Regions from separate parts of the Arthrobacter sp. MYb221 genome, predicted to be linked through region 1. Evidence: riboswitches for the same ligand, from Rfam matches in the RefSeq annotation. Region 1 holds a riboswitch; each other region holds the start of a gene.

Region 1 (6,441 bases):
GAAGGTTTCCACCGAGGACTGGATGGCGTTGGACTTCACGTCGTCGCCGATGACATCGTCTGGTCCGTAGACGGACATGTCGATGCCGGTCCAACCGGAAAGCAATGCCAGCGCGCCGTCGATATCCACGTAGGAACTGTAGTCCTCGAACTTGGCCTGGGCCAGCTCAGAGCTTTCACCGGTGATGATGGTCTGCATGGCGAAGATCTTGATGTCGTGGCGGTCGCGTCCGGCGGCTTCGGCAGCGTCGCGAATTTTGGCGACCGCTTCCTTGAGCAAATCTCGCGTTGGGCAATTCACGAAGATCGCTTCGGCGTTCGACGCGGCGAATTCGGTCCCGCGCTTGGAGGCGCCGGCCTGGTAAATCACCGGGGTACGCTGGGTGGAAGGCTCGGTAATCGCGATGCCTGGAACCTTGAAGTACTTGCCCTCGTGATTGATCGGGTGCACTTTGGAATGGTCGGTGTAGACGCCGGATTCCTTGTTGTTCTGCACCGCGTCCTCTTCCCACGAACCTTCGAGCAGCTTGTAGACCACTTCGAGGTACTCATCGGCGTGGTTGTAGCGCTCGTCGTGCTCCATCTGGTCTTCCTGGCCCATATTTCGGGCCGCCGACGGCAGGTAGCCGGTGACCACATTCCAGCCGACACGGCCATTGGTCAGGTGGTCCAGGGTGGCCAGGCGGCGCGCGAAGGCATAAGGGTGCTCATAGGCGGTGCCGGCGGTGACGCCGAAGCCGAGGTTCTCGGTGACCGCGGCCATCGCGGAGACGAGCATCATCGGGTCATTAACCGGCGCCTGGGCTCCGCTGCGCAGCGGAGTCTCGTTGGTGCCCTTGTAGACGTCGTAGGTGCCCAGCACGTCGGCGAGGAACAGCCCGTCGAATTTGCCCTTTTCCAGCACCTTGGCCAGGTGGGTCCAGTAGCCAAGGGTGTTGTAGGTCGACGCCTTGTCATCCGGGTGGCGCCAGAGGCCCGGCGACTGGTGCACCACGCAGTTCATATCGAAGGCGTTAAAAAGGATTTCGCGCTTGTTCTCGCTCATTGGTGTGCCCCTATCCATAGAAGAAATCTGGTAAGTCTAAAAATCTGTGTTCGAGGAGTGTTGCCTAGCTGCCGGCGAACCGGTTTGCTCCGGTTACCGTGCCGGTGACGGACAGCCGTTGGGGCTGCACGCCGTTGATCTCGTAGTCCCCCACGATGCGCGCCTTGTAGATCGCCGGATTGTGCGTCGCGATGGTTCGGGCGTTGCGCCAGTGGCGGTCCATATTGCAGCTATTGCGGGTGGAAGATGCACCCAGCGCGTCGAAGAGCTTGCTGGTCGCACCGATGACCAGCGGCTGCACGATCGTCTGGGCACGGTTTGCCGCCAGTTCGCACACGGCAAAGCGCTCCTCGGCGTTCAGGTTCGCGTCGGCCATGGCCGACTCGACCTCCAGCACCGCGCCCATGACCACGGACTCCGCGGCGAAGATTTCGGCGGAAACCTCCCCGACGAGCTGCAAGACCTGCGGTTCGCGGTGCACCGGAACTCCGGTGCCGGTGCTGAAACTGCGGGTACGCGCCTGCACGGAGGAGCGCAGGTCGTTCAGTGCCGCCCGTCCGATTCCGGCCTGTACCGCCATGAGCACGAGTTGGAAGATCGCGGCTTCCGGATCCGTGGGATCCTCCGGCATGAAGGTGTCCACCGGAACTTCGTGGAATTCGGTGCTGCCGGTACCGGTGAGCTGTTGGCCGAAACCATCCCAGTCATCGAGGATTTTCACGCCGCTGTGCTGGGTGGAAACTACCGCGATCTGGCGCCCTGGGAGCTGTGGGTGCGCCACCGCTACGGTGGTCCAGTCGGCGAAGATGGTGCCGGTGCAATAGAACTTCCGCCCATTGACCAGCCAGCGCGACCCCTCCTCGGTGACCTTGGTGTTGAGCAACCCGAGGGCGTTGCCGCCTTCCTCGGTGTAGGCGTTGCCCACGATCTGCCCGGAGCTGATTCGGGCAACCCATTTGCTACGGAGCTGCGCATCTTTCAGTCGCACCGCATTTTCCACGAAGGCAATATGCGCGCGCCATAGCTGAGCCACATGCGAGTCGGCCTCGGCTAATTCGATGAGCAACCGGAAGACATCGCTCAAGCGCGCCCCATGGCCGCCGTCGGCAACCGGCAGGCGCAGCGCACCGAAGCGCTCACGGTTCAGCAAGCCAACCTGTTCGAAAGGCAGGATCCGCTGCCGGTCGCGTTCCCTTGCACCGGCGGCGATCTGTGCGAACACCGGACGGAAAATGCCGGCAAGCCGTTCATACTGCTCGTCAGCGCCGGGGCCCGGGGTGATTTTCAGCAGCTGCCGGGTAGGAAGTTCCTGTGGAAGGTCGTCAAGCTCCACCGCGCTACCCGCAATAGACGGGTCGCTGAGCGCATTAAAGTCGCCAGCGGGATCGCCAAATGACATCGAAAGTCCTCAATTCTTTCCATCGGTCCTGGCTGTAGCACCGTCCCGCGCCAATATTTAGGTGGGTGGTTGCTGCGACGTCGACGAGCCAGATCTCTCGGTCGCTCTGGATGGTTCGTAATCATTTGTAGCCTGAGGTCTACTTCGTCCTCAACCCGGTTAGTCACATTTCGTCGTGCACGGATGGAGATTGAAATGCATCAAGGACAGCACTTGCCTAACGCGGCCGAACACAATGCCTAGCGTTTAGCGATTTTTCGGCCAAATACGCGATTAGTGAAATAAAAATCGAAACATCACGATGATGTGACGCATCTATCGAATATTTATCATGTTACGAAAGATTTGCATTGAAATCGTTCGAAGGCCTGTAATAGTCGTGTAACCATCCCGAGCGGCTAAGAGATCTGGCTCTGTGACGCCGCAGCAACCACCACCCACGGTTAATAAACCAAACGGTGACCGGTGCTACCGCCAGGAACGATGGAGATGATCATGGCTTTCATTTCGCCTTGCCCGCAACGGCTCGCTATGCGACATTGCACTTTCTTGGCGTTCCCATAAAGTACCGCGCACCCACACGCTCAGTGCGCCTTCCGCTGACTCGAAATTAATCGCCCTAAACTTTTCAAGGACCGCAATGACCACCACCGAATTGGCCAGTACAAATCAGCCCTCCAGCGCCGAGGCACGCCAGGAGTTCTGGGACGAGGCGGCGAACCTGCTTGACTGGGACACCCCATGGCACACCACCAGCCAGATCATCCCGGCAGACGCACAAGCCAAGCGCGGCCCGCAGATCTCCTGGTACCTGGGGGGCAAGCTCAACGCCGCGGTGAATTGCGCCGACCGCCATGTGGCAGCCGGCAACGGTGAAAAGGTCGCCCTCTACTTCGAGGGCGAGCCAGGTGACCGCATCGCGGTGACCTATCGGAACCTCCAGGAGCGCGTCAGCCAGGCGGCGAACGCCCTGCAGGAGCTCGGCGTGGCCAAGGGCGACCGCGTGGTCATCTACCTGCCGGTGCTTATCGAAACCATCGTCATCACCCTGGCCTGTGCACGCATCGGGGCGATCCATTCGCTGGTCTTCGGCGGCTTCTCCGCGGAGGCGTTGAAGTTCCGGGTGGAAGACACCAAGGCCAAGCTGCTGGTCACCACCGACGGCCAGTTCCGCCGCGGCACCTCGGTTCCGGTCAAGGCCAACGCAGACCTTGCGGTATCCGGGGAAAACAGCATCGAAAAGGTTCTGGTAATCCGCCGGACCGGGGATGAGATCCCGTGGACCGCCGGACGCGACGTGTGGTGGCACGAGGCGGTGGAAACCCAGTCCACCGAGCACGCGGCGCAGGCTTTTGACGCCGAGACGCCGCTGTTCATCATGTACACCTCCGGAACCACCGGTCAGCCCAAGGGCCTGGTGCACACCACCGGCGGTTACCTGACCCAGGCCGCGTACAGCCACAATCTCCTGTTCGGCAACCCCGACGAATCCCAGCGCGCGGGCGACGTGCACTGGTGCACCGCAGATCTGGCTTGGGTCACCGCGCACACCTACGAGATCTACGGCCCGCTGGCCAACGGCGTCACCCAGGTGATCTACGAGGGCGTGCCCAACGCACCGCACCCGGGCCGCCACTTTGAGATCATCGAACGCTACAAGGTCACCAGCTACTACACCGCGCCGACCCTGGTCCGTTCGCTGATGGGCTGGTTCCCCGAAGGGGTTCCCGCCGACTATGACCTGTCCTCGGTTCGGGTGGGCGGCACCGTGGGCGAGGCGGTCAACCCCGAGGCGTGGCGCTGGCTGCGCGCTCAGCTGGGGCGCGGCACCCCCGGCGGCATCCCGATGGTCGATACCTGGTGGCAGTCCGAGTCCGGCGCGACAGTCCTCTCCCCGCTGCCTACCGACGAGCACTTCAAGCCCGGCTGCGCTTCGCGGGCGCTGCCCGGCGTTTCGGTGGACATCGTGGACGCCGCCGGCGGCCGCGTGGGGCCCAACGAGCAGGGAAATATCGTGATCACCCAGACCGGCCCGTCCATGGCCCGCACGGTCTGGGGAAACCCGGAACGCTACTACACCAGCTACTGGGAGCAGTACGCCGCGCAGGGCTGGTTCCTGGCCGGGGATGGCGCGCGTTTCGATGAGGATGGGGATATCTACATCCTGGGACGCACCGATGACGTGATCAATATTTCCGGGCACCGGCTGTCCACCATCGAGATCGAATCAGCACTGGTCACCCACCCAGGCGTGGTCGAGGCGGGAGTCTGCCCGACCCCGGATCAGCAGACCGGGCATGCGGCTACCGCGTTCGTGGTGCCGCTGGATGCCTCGCTGGTTGCGGCGCAACCCGATGCGCAGACGCTCGCCCGCCAGCAGCAGTTCATCGCCGAGCTGCGCGCAACCGTCACCACGCAGATCGGACCGATCGCCAAACCACGCGATATCGTCCTGGTCCCCGATGTGCCCAAGACCCGCTCGGGCAAAATCATGCGCCGCCTGCTGACCCAGCTCTTCGAGGGCACCAAGCTCGGGGACACCACCAGCTTGCAAAATGAACCATGCATTGCCCGGCTCAACGAGATCTGCCGCGCTCGTCCCTAGCCGCCAATGAATCTGGCCGACCTTCATCCGCAATTGCGAAGGTCGGCCAGATTCGTTTAACCGCTTCTGACCACGAATTTTCAGCGGAGCGAAAAGACACGAGTAATTATCTTGACTCATTCAAAATAAATAGGGCAAGCTAGTACCATGACAACATCCGAGGGAATCGAGAAGGTGCTGCGCGAAGCATCGATGCGGGTCACCCGACCGCGCGTCGCGGTGCTCGCCGCGGTGACAGCTCATCCCCACGCGGATACCGAAACCATTATCGAGGCAGTGCGCCAAGAACACCCGCTGGTATCCCACCAGGCGGTCTACGATTCGCTGAAGCTTCTCACGAACCTTGGACTGCTCCGCCAAATTCAGCCCCACGGGCATATCGCCCGGTACGAAACCCGCGTAGGGGACAACCACCATCATGTGGTGTGCCGCAATTGCGGAACGCTGGCAGACGTGGACTGCGCCGTCGGAGCCGCACCTTGCTTGCATGCCTCGGATCACCACGGTTTCAGCATCGACGAGGCAGAGGTCATCTATTGGGGACTCTGCCCGGACTGCCAACAAGCCAAGACAGCGCAGCCGGCTACGGGAACTGTCTGAAAAGAAGTACCGCAAGGAACTAATTTTCGTCTCCGCGGGCCAACGGCGCACGGAGACGGAGTACCAAACCAATCCCTTATCGGAAGGAAGACTACATGTCAGAAACGACTGCAGGTCAGTGCCCAGTAGTAGGAGCCGGACGCGTTCACCCTACCCAGGGTCATGCGAATACCGAATGGTGGCCAAATAAGCTCAACCTGAAGATTCTTTCGAAGAACCAGGAAGCCACCAACCCGCTGGATCCCGACTTCGATTACATCGCTGCCTTCGAGGCGCTGGATCTTGCTGCCGTCAAGGCCGATATTGCCGAGCTGATGACCAAGTCCTACGACTGGTGGCCAGCTGACTTCGGTCACTACGGTCCGTTCTTCATCCGCATGGCGTGGCACGCGGCGGGCACCTACCGCTCGCATGACGGCCGCGGTGGTGCAGGCGCCGGTCAGCAGCGTTTCGCGCCATTGAACTCCTGGCCGGATAACGTGAACCTGGACAAGGCACGTCGCCTGCTATGGCCAGTGAAGAAGAAGTATGGCCAGTCGCTGTCCTGGGCAGACCTGATCGTGCTGACCGGCAACGTGGCCCTTGAAGACATGGGCTTCGAAACCTTCGGTTTCGCCGGCGGCCGCAAAGACGTTTGGGAAGCTGACGACGACATTTACTGGGGCCCGGAAAAGGTCTGGCTGGAAAGCGAACGCTACACCGGCGCACGCAATCTGGAGGCACCGCTGGCAGCAGTCCAGATGGGCCTGATCTACGTAAACCCAGAGGGTCCAGATGGCGTGGCAGATCCATT
Region 2 (6,441 bases), on a different contig from region 1:
TGCTGATGCCTGTGTGCCGCTCGAAGACGTCATTGACCGTGCTACGCAAAGAATCCTCGGCCTGGGCGTCATAGACCTCGCGGTCGTTGGGCACTCCCGGGTAGTGGATCTGGAAATCAATGGTGGCAGATTCCTTGATGCTGCCATCTTCCTTTTCCTCACGCATGAATTTCACATCAGCGTGGACCATCGGCGGGGCCAGGGCGGGAAGTACCAGATCCTTGCTTATGCTGCGCAGATTGAAACGGCGCGCAAGGCGCGCGTACGAACCGGCGAAGAAGTCCTGCATTTGATCTTCGGGAACCTGCAAGGGTTCGCGATTCTGAAACCAGCGGCGGTGCTGAGCGGGAACGATCTCTTGGCTTGGCGCCAACCAGATTTGTTCAGGTGCTTCCAATTCAACATAGAACCCGTGGTCCGAGATCGTTCCGCTGGGAGTCTCTGCGTTGAGCGTTAGGCCCTGACCTGCAATGTTCAAGTGTCCAGCCACGGTGAGCGATTTGTCCTGGCCGAGGTCGGCGAGCAACTCAAATCTGGACTGGCGGTCAATATTCACGCTGGTCTCATTGCGGGTGCTAATCAGCTCGATGCCAAGATCTTGAGCTTCGCCAAGCATTGGCCACAGCAGATCCGAGGCATACTCATCGAGGAACAGCCAGTCTTCGTCGACCTTAAACTGCAGCTGAGTGTTGCTTCGAGCTAGCGCAGCAAAACGGGTGAACCAATGGTGCTGATTGCGCAGCATATTCCAGCCGTAAGTCTTGAACGCTATGGTAGTCCAGCGCAGTTGTCCACGAACCCAGCGTCCCTCGGAATTGCGCACCATGGGGCGGACGCCCAAACGGAAGCGTTTGTTGCGCGTGGGGTGGGGGACCGCTCCCGAAGGCATCCACTGCTGTTGCTGGGAGGTATTTTTCGAATCAAAGACCATGAACTGCAAGGCCATGGCCACGACCGGGTCATTTGGGGACCCTAAGAGTCCGTCTGCGGGCCCCGGCTCGGGTTCTTCAAACCAGGTGTTCACTTGCTGGGACCAAGCGGCAACGGTCTTTTGCTCTTGGACGACCGCCGGGCGGGGCAGCTTTGCGATCTTATTGGCGGTGAGGGACAGCGCCGCGATATGTGGGCAGATCGAGCCTTTGTCGCAGCTGCAGGCCGAAACGTCGATGGACCAACCCGAAGCGCTGCGAATTACCGTGAGAGTGGGTGAGAACTTCTGACCATCTTCGAGGACGGTACCCGAGATGACACTCGAGGTTTCGTCAAAGGCGACCTCAGTCACTGATTCGTCGTTCTTGGCAAGTTGTTGCCCGAAGAAGAATGGAACGTCACCCAGGTACGCCAGTAGGTGCCTTGCGTCAATGAGTGGTGGCACAGAATCAGTCATCCTCTCATCGTTTCACGTTCGGGGCGTAGGTGAAAGTTGAGGACGCTAACTGTGAATAATCACTTGTGTTCAAGGTAGCGTAGGTGCATGTCTCATGTGTGGCCCCACCTCCCCGCCCGAGCGGTCAATATCACCACAGTGATTGAGTTCGACAGGCTCGCCGCCGAAGCCATGGAAACCCAAGCATCGCTTGCCCGAAACTGGCGCGTACACCGGGTTGATCTTCAAGCTCGGGACGCGGTCTTAGGCGCTTTGGACCTTGCCGACTGCCTTTTTATTGATTGCGTCTACTCCAAGGCCGGACGTTCGCTCGTGGAAGCAACCGGCGGGCTATGCATGAGTACCGGAGCGCAACTGCCCTTCAATATTTCCGAACGTGAGCTCTATTCCCCGCTAGAGCTCTACGCGGGGATCAAGGAAGCGCCCTACTCGCAGGTGCTCGACGCGCAGATCTATACCTATTCGCAAGCAAATTCACCGGCGGAATTTTCTACCGATGACAGCACGATGGCAACGACTTTGCATGATCACCATATTGGCCAGGCCATGTTGAATGCTGTTTACGACGGGGTATTTGCCGAGACACCCATGATCGGGATCATGGGTGGGCACGCGGTAGCACGTGGCACGAAAGAATTCGCCGATGCAGTACGGCTCGGTGCAATGCTGACCGGTCGAGGCTATTCGATTGTTACCGGTGGGGGACCAGGGGCCATGGAAGCGGCTAACGCCGGCGCGTGGCTTGCAGACTATGACGAAACGGCTATCGGTAGAGCCGTGGATATCCTCGCACAAGCTCCGGACGCGATCCGTCATCGGACTGCCTGGGCGCGTGCGGCATTGCGAGTGCGTGAAGAATTCCCCAGCACGAAAAGTTCAATGGGCGTACCCACCTGGTTTTATGGCCATGAGCCACCGAACCTGTTCGCCACGCATATAGCAAAGTTTTTCACGAACTCGATTCGCGAAGCCATCCTGCTCGAACAGGCAAATGGCGGAATCATTGTGCTTCCCGGTGCAGCCGGGACAGTCCAGGAAATATTCCAAGACGCCTGCGAAAACTACTACGCGACTGGCGCTCGCGTAGCTCCCATTGTGTTGGTGGGCCGCGAGCATTGGACCCGGAAGCTTCCAGTCTGGCCCTTGCTGCAGGCGCTTGCCGCCGGGAGGGCCATGGAAAGCAGGATAGCTTTGGTGGACTCGGTGCAAGAAGCTGTCGAATTCATTGAAACAATGACTCCATTGCGGCGCCGCACGCGGTTCTAATAACGAGACCGGCCGTTGCCCCACGACGCATCATGTTGGGGCAACGGCCAGTAGTCTGCTTCTTGGAGCTAAGCCACGGTGGTGCCGAAGAGCAAACCCAAGCAGTAGGTTACAGCGGCCGCACCCAAGCCAATGGCCAGCTGACGGATGCCGCGTTTGAGCGGGGACGCGCCGGATAGCAGGCCAACGACGCCGCCGGTGAGCAGCAACGCGATGCTGACTAAAGCGACTGCCACGCTCACCGCAGCTAGCCCGGTGAGCCCGAAGATGTAAGGCAGGATCGGAATAACTGCGCCGGAAGCGAAGAACATGAACGAAGAAATGGCGGCTCCCGGTGCCGAACCTAGCTCCTCATGTTCGCGTTCCAGCTCCGCGCTGCGAACTTCTGGATGGAGCGAGAAGGAGGGGTTGCAATCGCAGGTAAACAGCCCCATGCGTTCTGCCGCGCGGTGTTCGGCATCCTCATTGTTCATGCCACGTGCCTTGTAGATCAAGACCAATTCGTTGGCATCTAGATCGAGGTCGCGGGCGGCAGAAAGCGTGACCTGGGTAGGGCGCGACGCGGTGAGAAGCTCACGTTGGGAACGGACTGACACGAATTCCCCGGCAGCCATGGACAGCGCGCCAGCCAGCAGGCCGGCAATTCCGGAGAAGAGCACGAGGGACGAGGCCACACCGGTGGCCCCGATGCCCATGACCAGGGCTAGATTTGAGACCAGACCGTCATTCGCCCCGAATACTGCGGCTCGGAAGTTGCCGGACAACCGGGACCGACCGGCCGTAGCCAAAGCACGAATGACTTCCTCATGCACCTGCTCGTCCGCCGCCATTTGCGGAGCGGCGTCCTGATCGGTGGCGTAGGGAGAGTTGCCTTCGGCGCGTTGGGCCAGCGCCAAGACAAACACCGAACCGAAATGACGGGCCATGAAACGCAACATTGTGCGCCGCATGGACGGGCGGACCGGGCGTACATGTTCGCCGAGCTTGGTTCGCCAGTAATTTTCGTGGCGTTCTTCCGCTTCGGCTAGCCCACGGAGAATTTGGCGTTCTTGTCCGGTGCGCTTTTCGGCAAGTTCACGGTAGATCGCGCCTTCGGCGACCTCATCGGCCATGTACTGGCGCCAGCGGCGGATCTGCGCCTTGGTTGGTTCGGGAGTTGAGGTTTGGGCCATCACGGGGATGCGTCTCCTGCGGCAGATTGGATCATGTTCACGGGCAGATGATCCGGATTAGGTTCAACCCCCTAGTTTAGTGAGCGATTCAAGCACTGGGAATTTGGCAAGACTAAATACGTGGGCGGTGCCAGCGTTTTGCCCCCGAACTGCCACGAATACCGAAAGTTCCTCGCGCTGACTATCGAAGCTCGGCGGACCCACGGTTCTGGCTAGCAAACGGGTGAGCAGGTGCGGGTCCGTGACGTAATAGCTGACCCAGACCCCGCGAAGCGGAAACTGCACCTGGCCGGTTTGCAGGTCGATAATGGGAAGGACGTTTAAAGCCATAACTATCGTGGACCCTTAAAAGAGCTCTTGCCCGTAGCCGATTGGCGTACGGACCGCTTCTTCATCCGAACCACCCATGAACCTGGGGTTGGTGTGCGGCCAGTCGGAGCTTGGCGCCGCATCTCGTGAAGCAACACCACGATGTTACACCGGTGCGCCATCCGGCCGCGTAGTGAAACGTCATACGCAGCTCTCGCGGGTCTCATGGTGCACGGCCCCGTGCCGATTAGGATTCTGCGCTCGCCGACGGTGCAGATTGCTGGCCGGGGCCCTGCCCATCCGGCATTACCGGTGATTCTCCTGCCGACCCGCCGTCGTTGCCGGGGCCACCGCCAGGCATGCCCCGCCGCGGGGTTTGGCCCAGGGGTCGACCTCGACTTCGAGCTTTACGGCGTAACCGGAGGTGATTTCGCCGCAGGTGACGCCCTTCAGATTAGTTGCCGACCGCTCGCGACCGGTCGCTGCATGCACCGCATTACGGGCCTCTTGGGGCAGCGCTGCCTTTGAGTTGGCGATAGCGTTGGCCGAATCGGTGAACGAGTTCTGGGGCCGGGCAATCTTCGAGGTGGATATGCGGCCAGCGTCCGGCGTAATACGCGGGGAAGATGCTGGTGAAGCGCACGATGCCGTTCGCGTCTGTGAGCTGTACGCCGCGCAGGTAATTCTCATTCTGCAATCCTGAGAAGGACAACGAGTTTTCCCCGGCACGGTTGCATTGCCTGAGATCCCGGAGTCTACCGGAGCGCATGCTGCGAGGGTGAAAGTCACGGCCAAGTCCCAAGCCTGCCAGCTCCTTACAGCGATCAACCAGAGTTCCATCGTCGCAGGCGAGGCCTTGGCCTTCGAGATCTTCAGGCGTGCGGGGAAGGGAAGGGGATCCGAATCATTTGCGTGGTGAGGATTTCAAAGCTGGTGCTCTAGCCGCTGGGCTCGGATGAGGCCATCCGAGCTGGTGCGAGCTTATGCGAGCACTTTGAGGCGGTGCCCGGCTAGGGGTTTGAGCGAGCTTTAACCAAGACCGGTGTTAGGACTGCTCGGCGATTCGCTGCAGGGTGGAGCGCTGTTGCTTCCATTGCTCAGCGCTAAAGCCGGGGATATTTCTCGCCTGTTCACGCAGTCCTACCTGTCCGTCGAGAAGCTCTCGGACGATATCAAGATGCCCAGCATGCCGGGAGGTTTCCGCGATCATATGAACAATGAGATGCTCCACGGTGGTATGCCGATGCACTGACCACCAGGGGACCTCAGCCGGGGACTCTAAGTTCAATTCATCGAGCGTCTGCTCGGCGAATGCGATGGACTTTCGATACAACGCGAGAACATCTTCTACGGAGAAGCTGGCGGGAGGCAGGAAGTCGATCTGCGGATCATCGCTTTGCAGTAGTTGAAGCACATGCCGATCGTTGGGCACACGACCTAGGCACTCGCCGAAATAACCGTATTCGGTGATTGCTAGATGGTAGATGACACCAAGCATGTGTGTTCCGGTATCCGTCATGGGACGGCGGGCCAACTCTTCGGAGAGTCCCTGACACTTCCAGAGCACGGTGTTTCGGGCCTCGTTCAAATAGTTCCGAAGTCTCTTGGAGGACGGATTGCTATCGGTATCCATGTGCCGAGTCTAGTTTCATGGCGATTGAATAAACAGCGACGGCGCATTGAGGGCTTGTTTGCTGACTTCAGGACTGAAGCGTGAGTTCGGCGAAGTTCTCGTTGCCTATTGGTAAACTGACGCAGTGTAGGAACCTGAACCGGATTGGTTTAGCGGAATTGTAGGCCGGGTGCTGCCAAGCTAGGGCTGCGCCGGTGTCAAAATGGTGGGAGAGCATGAAAACACTGCCCGTAGAGCCCACCGGCTCGTCGATTAATATCGGCGCCCGTTTGCGTGGGGTACGCCAAACCCGACGAATGACCATCGACCAGGTGGCCGAAATGTCCGGACTGACCAAGGGGTTCTTGTCTCGCGTGGAGCGAGACTTGACTAGCCCTTCGGTGTCGACGTTGCTCAGGCTCTGCGAAGTGTTGGGCTTAGAGGTTGGACAGCTCTTCTCAGTACCTGAAACCAAATTGGTCAGGTTGGAGCACGCGCCGCGAATCGCTTTGGGTGGTCAAGGGATCACCGAACAACTGGTCACTCCCCGCGCCGAGACCAGGGTGCAGATGATTAGGGCAGAGATCGCGCCTCAGGGCTCGGGGGAAGCCGAGCTGTATTCGGTGGATTGCAAGGTGGAAGTTCTGCACGTGATTTCCGGAGAATTTACCTTGGTTCTGCCCGAGGACCGCATT
Region 3 (6,441 bases), on a different contig from region 1:
TTTGGAAGTGGAGACGCTGATGCAGACCACGGGTAGTTGCGCAAAGCGCTGACGATAAGCCTGCGAATCCAGGAAGTGCTGGAAGAGCTGGCCATGAAGTTCGCCAAAATCTTCAGGCAATTTAGGGGCACCGGAGCCGTTGCCGGCCGCCGGAAGCACCACGCTGAAGTCGTAATCGCGCACATAGGAAGAGAAATTATTGCCCACCATGCCGTGGCTGCGGGTGCTGGTGGCTCGGTCCACGATGGTGGTGTCTAAGACTTCAAGCAGCGGGAACTGCTCCGCTGCGTTCGCCGAGTCGAAGTGCACATTGGCGGAGATGATCTCCAGCTCGAGTTCATAGCGATCGCCCTGAGGATTGTCCCAGTGAGCCAGGGAATTAAAGCGGCGGTTGATCATCGTCAGAGCGTTGCGCAGGTTCTCCTGGCGGTTTTCCCCGCGGGCCAGGTTGGCGAAGTTTGTCGTGACTCGTGAGCTCGCACAGGGGGTGTAGTCTTCGTCGAATTTGGTGGTGCTGATGCTGAAGGTGAACGCGTCTGCCATGGTGGCCTATCTGGTGCTCAGTGGCCTGGGCCGGCCGAAAGTAAGTCGATGCGTCCATCATGCAGTGAGATCGCGGATATCAGGTAACTCGATATAACTATGGATTCATATAGACTTGCACTATGGTTCAGGGGACGAGTGGTTTGACACTGCAGCAGTTGCGCTATTTCATCGCGGTCGCCAGCGAGGGGTCGATCTCCGCGGCGGCTGACCTGATTTACGTCGCACAGCCGAGCATGTCGGCGGCGATGAAGGAGCTCGAAGCCCGCGTGGGACGCACCTTGCTGGTCCGCTCGGCCAGGGGAGTGACGCTCACCGCCGAGGGAGCAGAATTCCTCGGTTATGCCCGGCAGGTTCTGGAGCAGGTGGAGCTGCTTGAGCATCGCTACCTCGGCCGTCCCTCGGTCCGTCGCCTGCTCGGCGTTTCCACGCAGCACTATTCCTTCTCGGTGGATGCGTTTGTCAGGATGGTTCAGGCCAGCGGGGCCGAGGAATATCAATTCTCGCTGCGCGAGACCCGCACCGAACAGATCATCGAGGACGTGCGCACCCTGCGCAGCGACATCGGCATCCTCTATCGCAACGACTTCAACCGGAAGGTCATCGACAAGCTGCTGCGCGAGTCCCGGCTCGTATTCCACCCCCTGTTCCTCGCCGATCCGCACATCTTCATTTCGCGCAGCAACCCGCTGGCCTCCCGGGCGCGGGTGACGCTCGAGGACCTCGAAGACCTGCCGCGCTTGACCTTCGACCAGGGTGCGAACAACTCGTTCTACTTCGCCGAGGAAGTGCTCTCCACCAGCTCCAGCAAGCGCGAGATCCAGGTTTCGGACCGCGCGACGATTTTCAACCTGATGATCGGCCTGGGCGGGTACACGATCTCCACGGGCATCATCAGCGACGAGCTGGATCCGTCCATCGTCGCCATCCCGCTGGATGTCGATGAGCGCATCGAGATCGGCTGGATCGACCATGCAGCGATTCCGCTGACCGAGCAAGCGCGGCGCTATCTGGACGAGGTGCGCTCGGTCGTCTCAAGCTTCGGAGTTGAGGTCCTGGACTGAATCCCCGGCCCCCAAGACGTAACACCGTGTCATTTGGCGGACCGTCGGCGACATAATAGTTGCGCAAAACCCTGGTTCTTCAAGGATTCTGGCGGTTGCCGCGCGTCACAAAGGGACTGCGGGCCGGGCCCCATTACGGGACTGGCGCGGGATGTGAAGCTAGGTGCCCCTGTATGAAGCGCGGGCGTGGGCGTCGTTTGCGCCGCCGGATGCCGATGTCCAACCATGGAAGAACAACAACCCATCAAGAGCGACCGAGAGATCTGGCTCGTAGACGTCGCAGCAACCATCGGGAAACCGAAAGGTGCTAATGCCAGGAACGATGGAGCAGTTCCGAACGTGCCATAAGGCGCCATGCTTCGTACCGTTGTGGCCTCAGGGCGGCCGAGGGGCGGTACGACGCCGGGTGTTCGGTGCACTCTCTCGTGGATCAGAAACGAGAAGGAGCTATGAACCAACGCCAAGGAACCGACGCGGTCCATGCAGGGTATCGTCCGAGCGGAGATTTCCGCCCGATGCTGCCGCCACTGCACAATTGCGCAGCGTACCAGTTCGAATCGCACGCAGAAGCGATCGAAAAATTCGCGTTGCGCCAGGCCGGCTTCACCTATTCACGCACCGGCAACCCCACCGTGGCCATCCTGGAACAGCGGGTGGCCGCCCTTGAAGGCGGAGCCCAAGCGGTAGCCACCGCCTCGGGGCAGTCGGCCGTTGCGCTCTCGCTGCTTGCCCTGACCCAGGGTCCTAAGCACATCGTGGTTTCCTCCTCGCTGTACGGCGGCACCGTGGACCTGTTCACCGACACCTTTTCCGACTTCGGCATCCGGGTCAGCTTTGTCGACCAGGCCGACCCCGCAGCTTGGGCCGGGGCCATCGAAGAAGACACCCGGGCGTTCTTCCTGGAGTCCGTCTCCAACCCGCTGTGCACCGTGGCGGACCTGCCCGCTATCTCGGCGATCGGGCACGAGCACAACATTCCGGTGGTCGTCGACAATACGCTGGCCACCCCGCTGAATATTCGCCCGCTGGATTTTGGCGCCGACATTGTGGTGCACTCGGCCACCAAGGGGCTAGCCGGACACGGCTCGGTGCTCGGCGGCGTGGTCGTGGACTCGGGGAAGTTCGATTTCTCGGATTCCACCCGCTGGCCGCAAATCGCCGCCCCGCGAGTGCGGCTGAACAATGCCTCGCTGCTTGAACGCCACGGATCGGCCGCCTACGCCATGCTGGTCCGCTCCAAATTCCTGCACGACCTGGGGCCGGCCTTGGCCCCGGCCAGCGCCCAAGGCATTCTGACCGGCATCGAAACCTTGCCGGTACGTGCCGCACACGTGCAGCGCAGCGTGAGCACCCTGATCCAGGAACTTGCAGATCACCCGGGCATTGCGGCCATCCACCACCCTTCGCTGCGGGCCCACCCGAGCCACGAGCTGGCCAAAAAGCTCACGCCCAAGGGCACCGGTTGCGTGCTGGCCATCGAACTGGCCCACCCCTCGCTGGTGTCCCCGGTGATCGACGGGCTGCAGCTGATTTCCCTGGCCGCAAATGTGGGCGATACCCGCACCATGGTCGCCCACCCGGCCACCATGACGCACTGCCGGCTCTCCGCGGAGCAACTTCTCGCCGCGGGCCTGAACACCTCCACCCTGCGCATTTCGGTGGGGCTTGAAGACCCCGCCGATCTGCTCGCCGACCTCACCCAAGCGCTGGACAGCGCACTAAACCGGGCCCTGGCCCCGCAAACCCAAGGAGCATCATGAGCGGCTTCAACACCCTCGCCGTCCACGCCGGCCAGCATAAAGACCCGCACACCGGAGCCGTGGTCCCACCGATCTACCAAACCAGCACGTTCATCCAGGACGGAATCAACGTCTTGCGCTCCGGGCACGAATACTCCCGCGGCTCGAACCCGACCCGCGATGGCTTCGAAGCGCAGCTCACCGCCCTGGAAGGCGGAGCCGCGGGGTTCGCCTTCGCCTCGGGCATCGCCGCCGAAGACGCGCTGCTGCGTGCGGTGCTTGAACCGGGCGACCACATCATCCTGGGCGCCGACGGCTACGGCGGCACCAACCGGCTGATCTCCAAATTGCACAGCAAATGGGGCATCACCTCTTCCGCGGTGGATATCACCAACCTGGACTCGGTGCGCGCAGCGGTGCGCCCGAACACCGCGCTGCTTTGGGTGGAGACTCCCTCCAACCCGCTGCTGGGCATCGCCGATCTTGCCGGCTGGGCGGACATCGCCCGCGAGCACGGCGCCCTGCTGGTAGTGGACAACACCTTCGCCACTCCCTACCTGCAGCGGCCTTTGGACTTCGGGGCCCACGCGGTGGTCCACTCCACCACCAAGTACATCGGGGGACACTCGGATGTGCTCGGCGGCGCGGTGATCGTCGCCGATCACCTCTTCCGTGGCCAGCCGCTGGCCGAAGCCGTCGGCTTCCAGCAATTCGCCGGCGGCGCGGTGGCCGGCCCGCAGGATTCCTACCTGGCCGCACGCGGCCTGAAGACCTTGGGACTGCGCATGGAACGCCACTGCGCCTCCGCAGCTAAGCTGGCACGCTGGCTTGATGACCAGCCTGAGGTGACGCGGGTCTATTACCCCGGGTTGGAATCCCATCCCGGCCATGAGCTTGCGGCGCGCCAGCAGCGTGGTTTTGGCGGCATCGTCTCGTTGCAGCTCACCGACGAACCCGCCGCGCGCGCTTTCGCCGAATCCATGGAGTACTTCCAGCTCTCGGTTTCCCTGGGCGGGGTGGAATCCCTGGTCTGCTACCCGCGCGAAATGACCCATGCCTCGCTGATCGGCACCGAGCTGGAAATCCCGGCCAACCTGGTCCGCCTTTCGGTGGGCATCGAGGAACCCGAGGACCTCATCGCGGATCTTTCCCTCGGGTTGGCCGCCGCGCGTAACGCCGCAGGCCCGGCACGCACCACTTGTCCACAGCCGGCGAGGGAACCCGCACTGCAGCTTTAGCCGCCGCGCACACTGGGGCCATGGACAACTCCCGCAGCACCGCAGAGGCCCTGGGCCAGCTGGCCCGGGGCCTGGCGCTGATGACCGCCGCGACGCAGGCCATCGCCGCCGAGACGCCCGCCCCGGGGCACGCCGCCTACTTCGCCTGGCTCACCGAGCGGGCCGCCGCGGCCGTGGCCCACGCGCAGATCCATGCGGCCGACGCACTGCGCCGCAGCGGAGCGCACAAGCTGGACCAGCAGTCCCTCCAGAAGATTTCCGACGCCGGCTCGCAGACGGCACCCGAAGAGCTCGACGCACTGCACGGGCAGACCACCACCGGCCGGACGCAGTTCAAGGCGACCGCGGAGCTGCTGCACGGCTGGCTGGGCGTGCCCGCAACCACCGCGCGGGAACGCCTGGTGCAGGCCGATTGCCTGATCGCCGGGGTCGACGAAGCCGGGCAACGCCTCGACCCCTGGCTGCCGCAATTGGCAGAGCAGTTCGCCGATCCCGCCGCAGATCCGCGCCTGGTCGTGGGGACGGCGAAGAAGATCCACGCGGCCCGCAACGATCTGGGCCAAGGAGCCGAGGGCGAGGCCGCCAAAGCGCGGCTGCAGGCCGAAGCGGTGAGCTTCATCAAGAACGAACCGGAAACCGCGCGCAAGCATGTGGCGGATCTGGTCGCGCAGGTGAAGGCCGGGAAGCGGCCGATGAAGGCGCTGCTGGCGGACATCGGCTTTTTCAAGCTCGGGGTGCGCAACGGGCTGGTGGAGTACTTGCTGCGCGTGCTGCCTGCGCAGGCGGCGCAGATCGAAGCGTTCCAGCAGGCGCTGAACAATCCGAAGACGATCGCGGGCAACCGGGAGGCGTTGAAGGATTTGGATGCCGAGCTGACCGGGGAGCCAGGCAGCTCGTGGGACGACTCGGATTCGATGCCCGGCTGGGCCAAAGGCGACGCGGATGCCGAGAACGTCGAAAACCGCCCGGCGCATGCCGAGCCCGGCAACGACGCCACCGAGCCCGCGGAAAACGACGAGCCAGGCAACGCCGTGGAGCGCGGCAGCGCAGCCCAGGATGAAGAACCGGCGGCTCCGGCGGCGGAAGCCGAAAGCCGCCCAGCGGATCTGCCCGGCGGCTGTCCTGCAGCGCCGGCGCTCCCGGGCACCGATGCGCCGCGGCTCTCGACCGCGGTGGCGCAGAGCCGCGATGCCGAGGACCTTCCCGATTCCGCGGTTGACCCGCCAGATCTTGCCCGTGCCGGCCCTGAGGCGCAGGCGCCGTGGGAAGAGCTGCGGCCCGAACGCCGGTATCTGATCGGCTTCATGGCGCTGCTGATGGCCGACCGCACCGGTTCGGGTGGTTCGAAGGGGAAGCGGCCGGGACTGGTCGCCCCGCAGGTGAGCATCATCTTGGACTACGAGAAGATGCGCGAGCGCGGCAAGGATTTCGCCGTAACCTCCTCGGGCATCGAGTTGTCGGCAGGCGAAACCCGGGCGGCGTTATGCAACGCGGGAGTGTACCCGTTGGTGCTCAACGGCAAGAGCCTGCCATTGGACTTGGGACGCACCCAGCGGTTGTTTTCCAAGGCTCAGGGCCGGGCGATACGCGCCGCCTATCGGGGGTGCGCCTATCCTGGATGCAGCATGCCCGCCGAGCGGTGCGAGCTGGATCATCTGGACGCCTGGGAGAAGGGCGGAGCCACGGATGTGGAATCCTCGGAGTTGGGCTGCTCGGTGCACCATATCGAGCGGCACTGCGGATTGTTCCACGCGGTGAAGATCAAGGGGTGCCGGCCAATGGTGCTGCTCTCCAAGGAGCTGGATCCACAACAGCGCCTGCGGGTCAATACGTTTTTCATGACGCCTTCGGAGGCCT

The links. Region 1 has a riboswitch for S-adenosylmethionine ahead of acs (acetate--CoA ligase). Riboswitches for the same ligand answer to the same signal wherever they lie in the genome.
Region 2: another riboswitch for S-adenosylmethionine. It lies ahead of CQ015_RS12035 (hypothetical protein); the one in region 1 lies ahead of acs (acetate--CoA ligase).
Region 3: another riboswitch for S-adenosylmethionine. It lies ahead of CQ015_RS12430 (O-acetylhomoserine aminocarboxypropyltransferase/cysteine synthase family protein); the one in region 1 lies ahead of acs (acetate--CoA ligase).

What each region holds. Positions count from the first base shown of each region.
Region 1 is NZ_PCPW01000005.1:180,481-186,921, reverse strand. It holds gene CQ015_RS08500 (LLM class flavin-dependent oxidoreductase) at 1-1,044, opposite strand, end outside; gene CQ015_RS08495 (acyl-CoA dehydrogenase) at 1,109-2,443, opposite strand; SAM riboswitch class I at 2,460-2,560, opposite strand; SAM riboswitch class I at 2,826-2,933, shown strand; gene acs (acetate--CoA ligase) at 3,084-5,048, shown strand; gene CQ015_RS08485 (Fur family transcriptional regulator) at 5,196-5,648, shown strand; gene katG (catalase/peroxidase HPI) at 5,744-6,441, shown strand, end outside.
Region 2 is NZ_PCPW01000009.1:39,545-45,985, forward strand. It holds gene CQ015_RS12020 (DEAD/DEAH box helicase) at 1-1,387, opposite strand, end outside; gene CQ015_RS12025 (LOG family protein) at 1,526-2,653, shown strand; gene CQ015_RS12030 (VIT1/CCC1 family protein) at 2,722-3,825, opposite strand; gene CQ015_RS12035 (hypothetical protein) at 3,889-4,155, opposite strand; SAM riboswitch class IV at 4,174-4,286, opposite strand; gene CQ015_RS19010 (hypothetical protein) at 4,441-4,824, opposite strand; gene CQ015_RS12050 (DinB family protein) at 5,180-5,767, opposite strand; gene CQ015_RS12055 (helix-turn-helix domain-containing protein) at 5,983-6,441, shown strand, end outside.
Region 3 is NZ_PCPW01000009.1:127,058-133,498, forward strand. It holds gene CQ015_RS12420 (DUF1852 domain-containing protein) at 1-543, opposite strand, end outside; gene CQ015_RS12425 (LysR family transcriptional regulator) at 666-1,607, shown strand; SAM riboswitch class I at 1,846-1,936, shown strand; gene CQ015_RS12430 (O-acetylhomoserine aminocarboxypropyltransferase/cysteine synthase family protein) at 2,057-3,367, shown strand; gene CQ015_RS12435 (cystathionine gamma-synthase) at 3,364-4,584, shown strand; gene CQ015_RS12440 (HNH endonuclease) at 4,605-6,441, shown strand, end outside.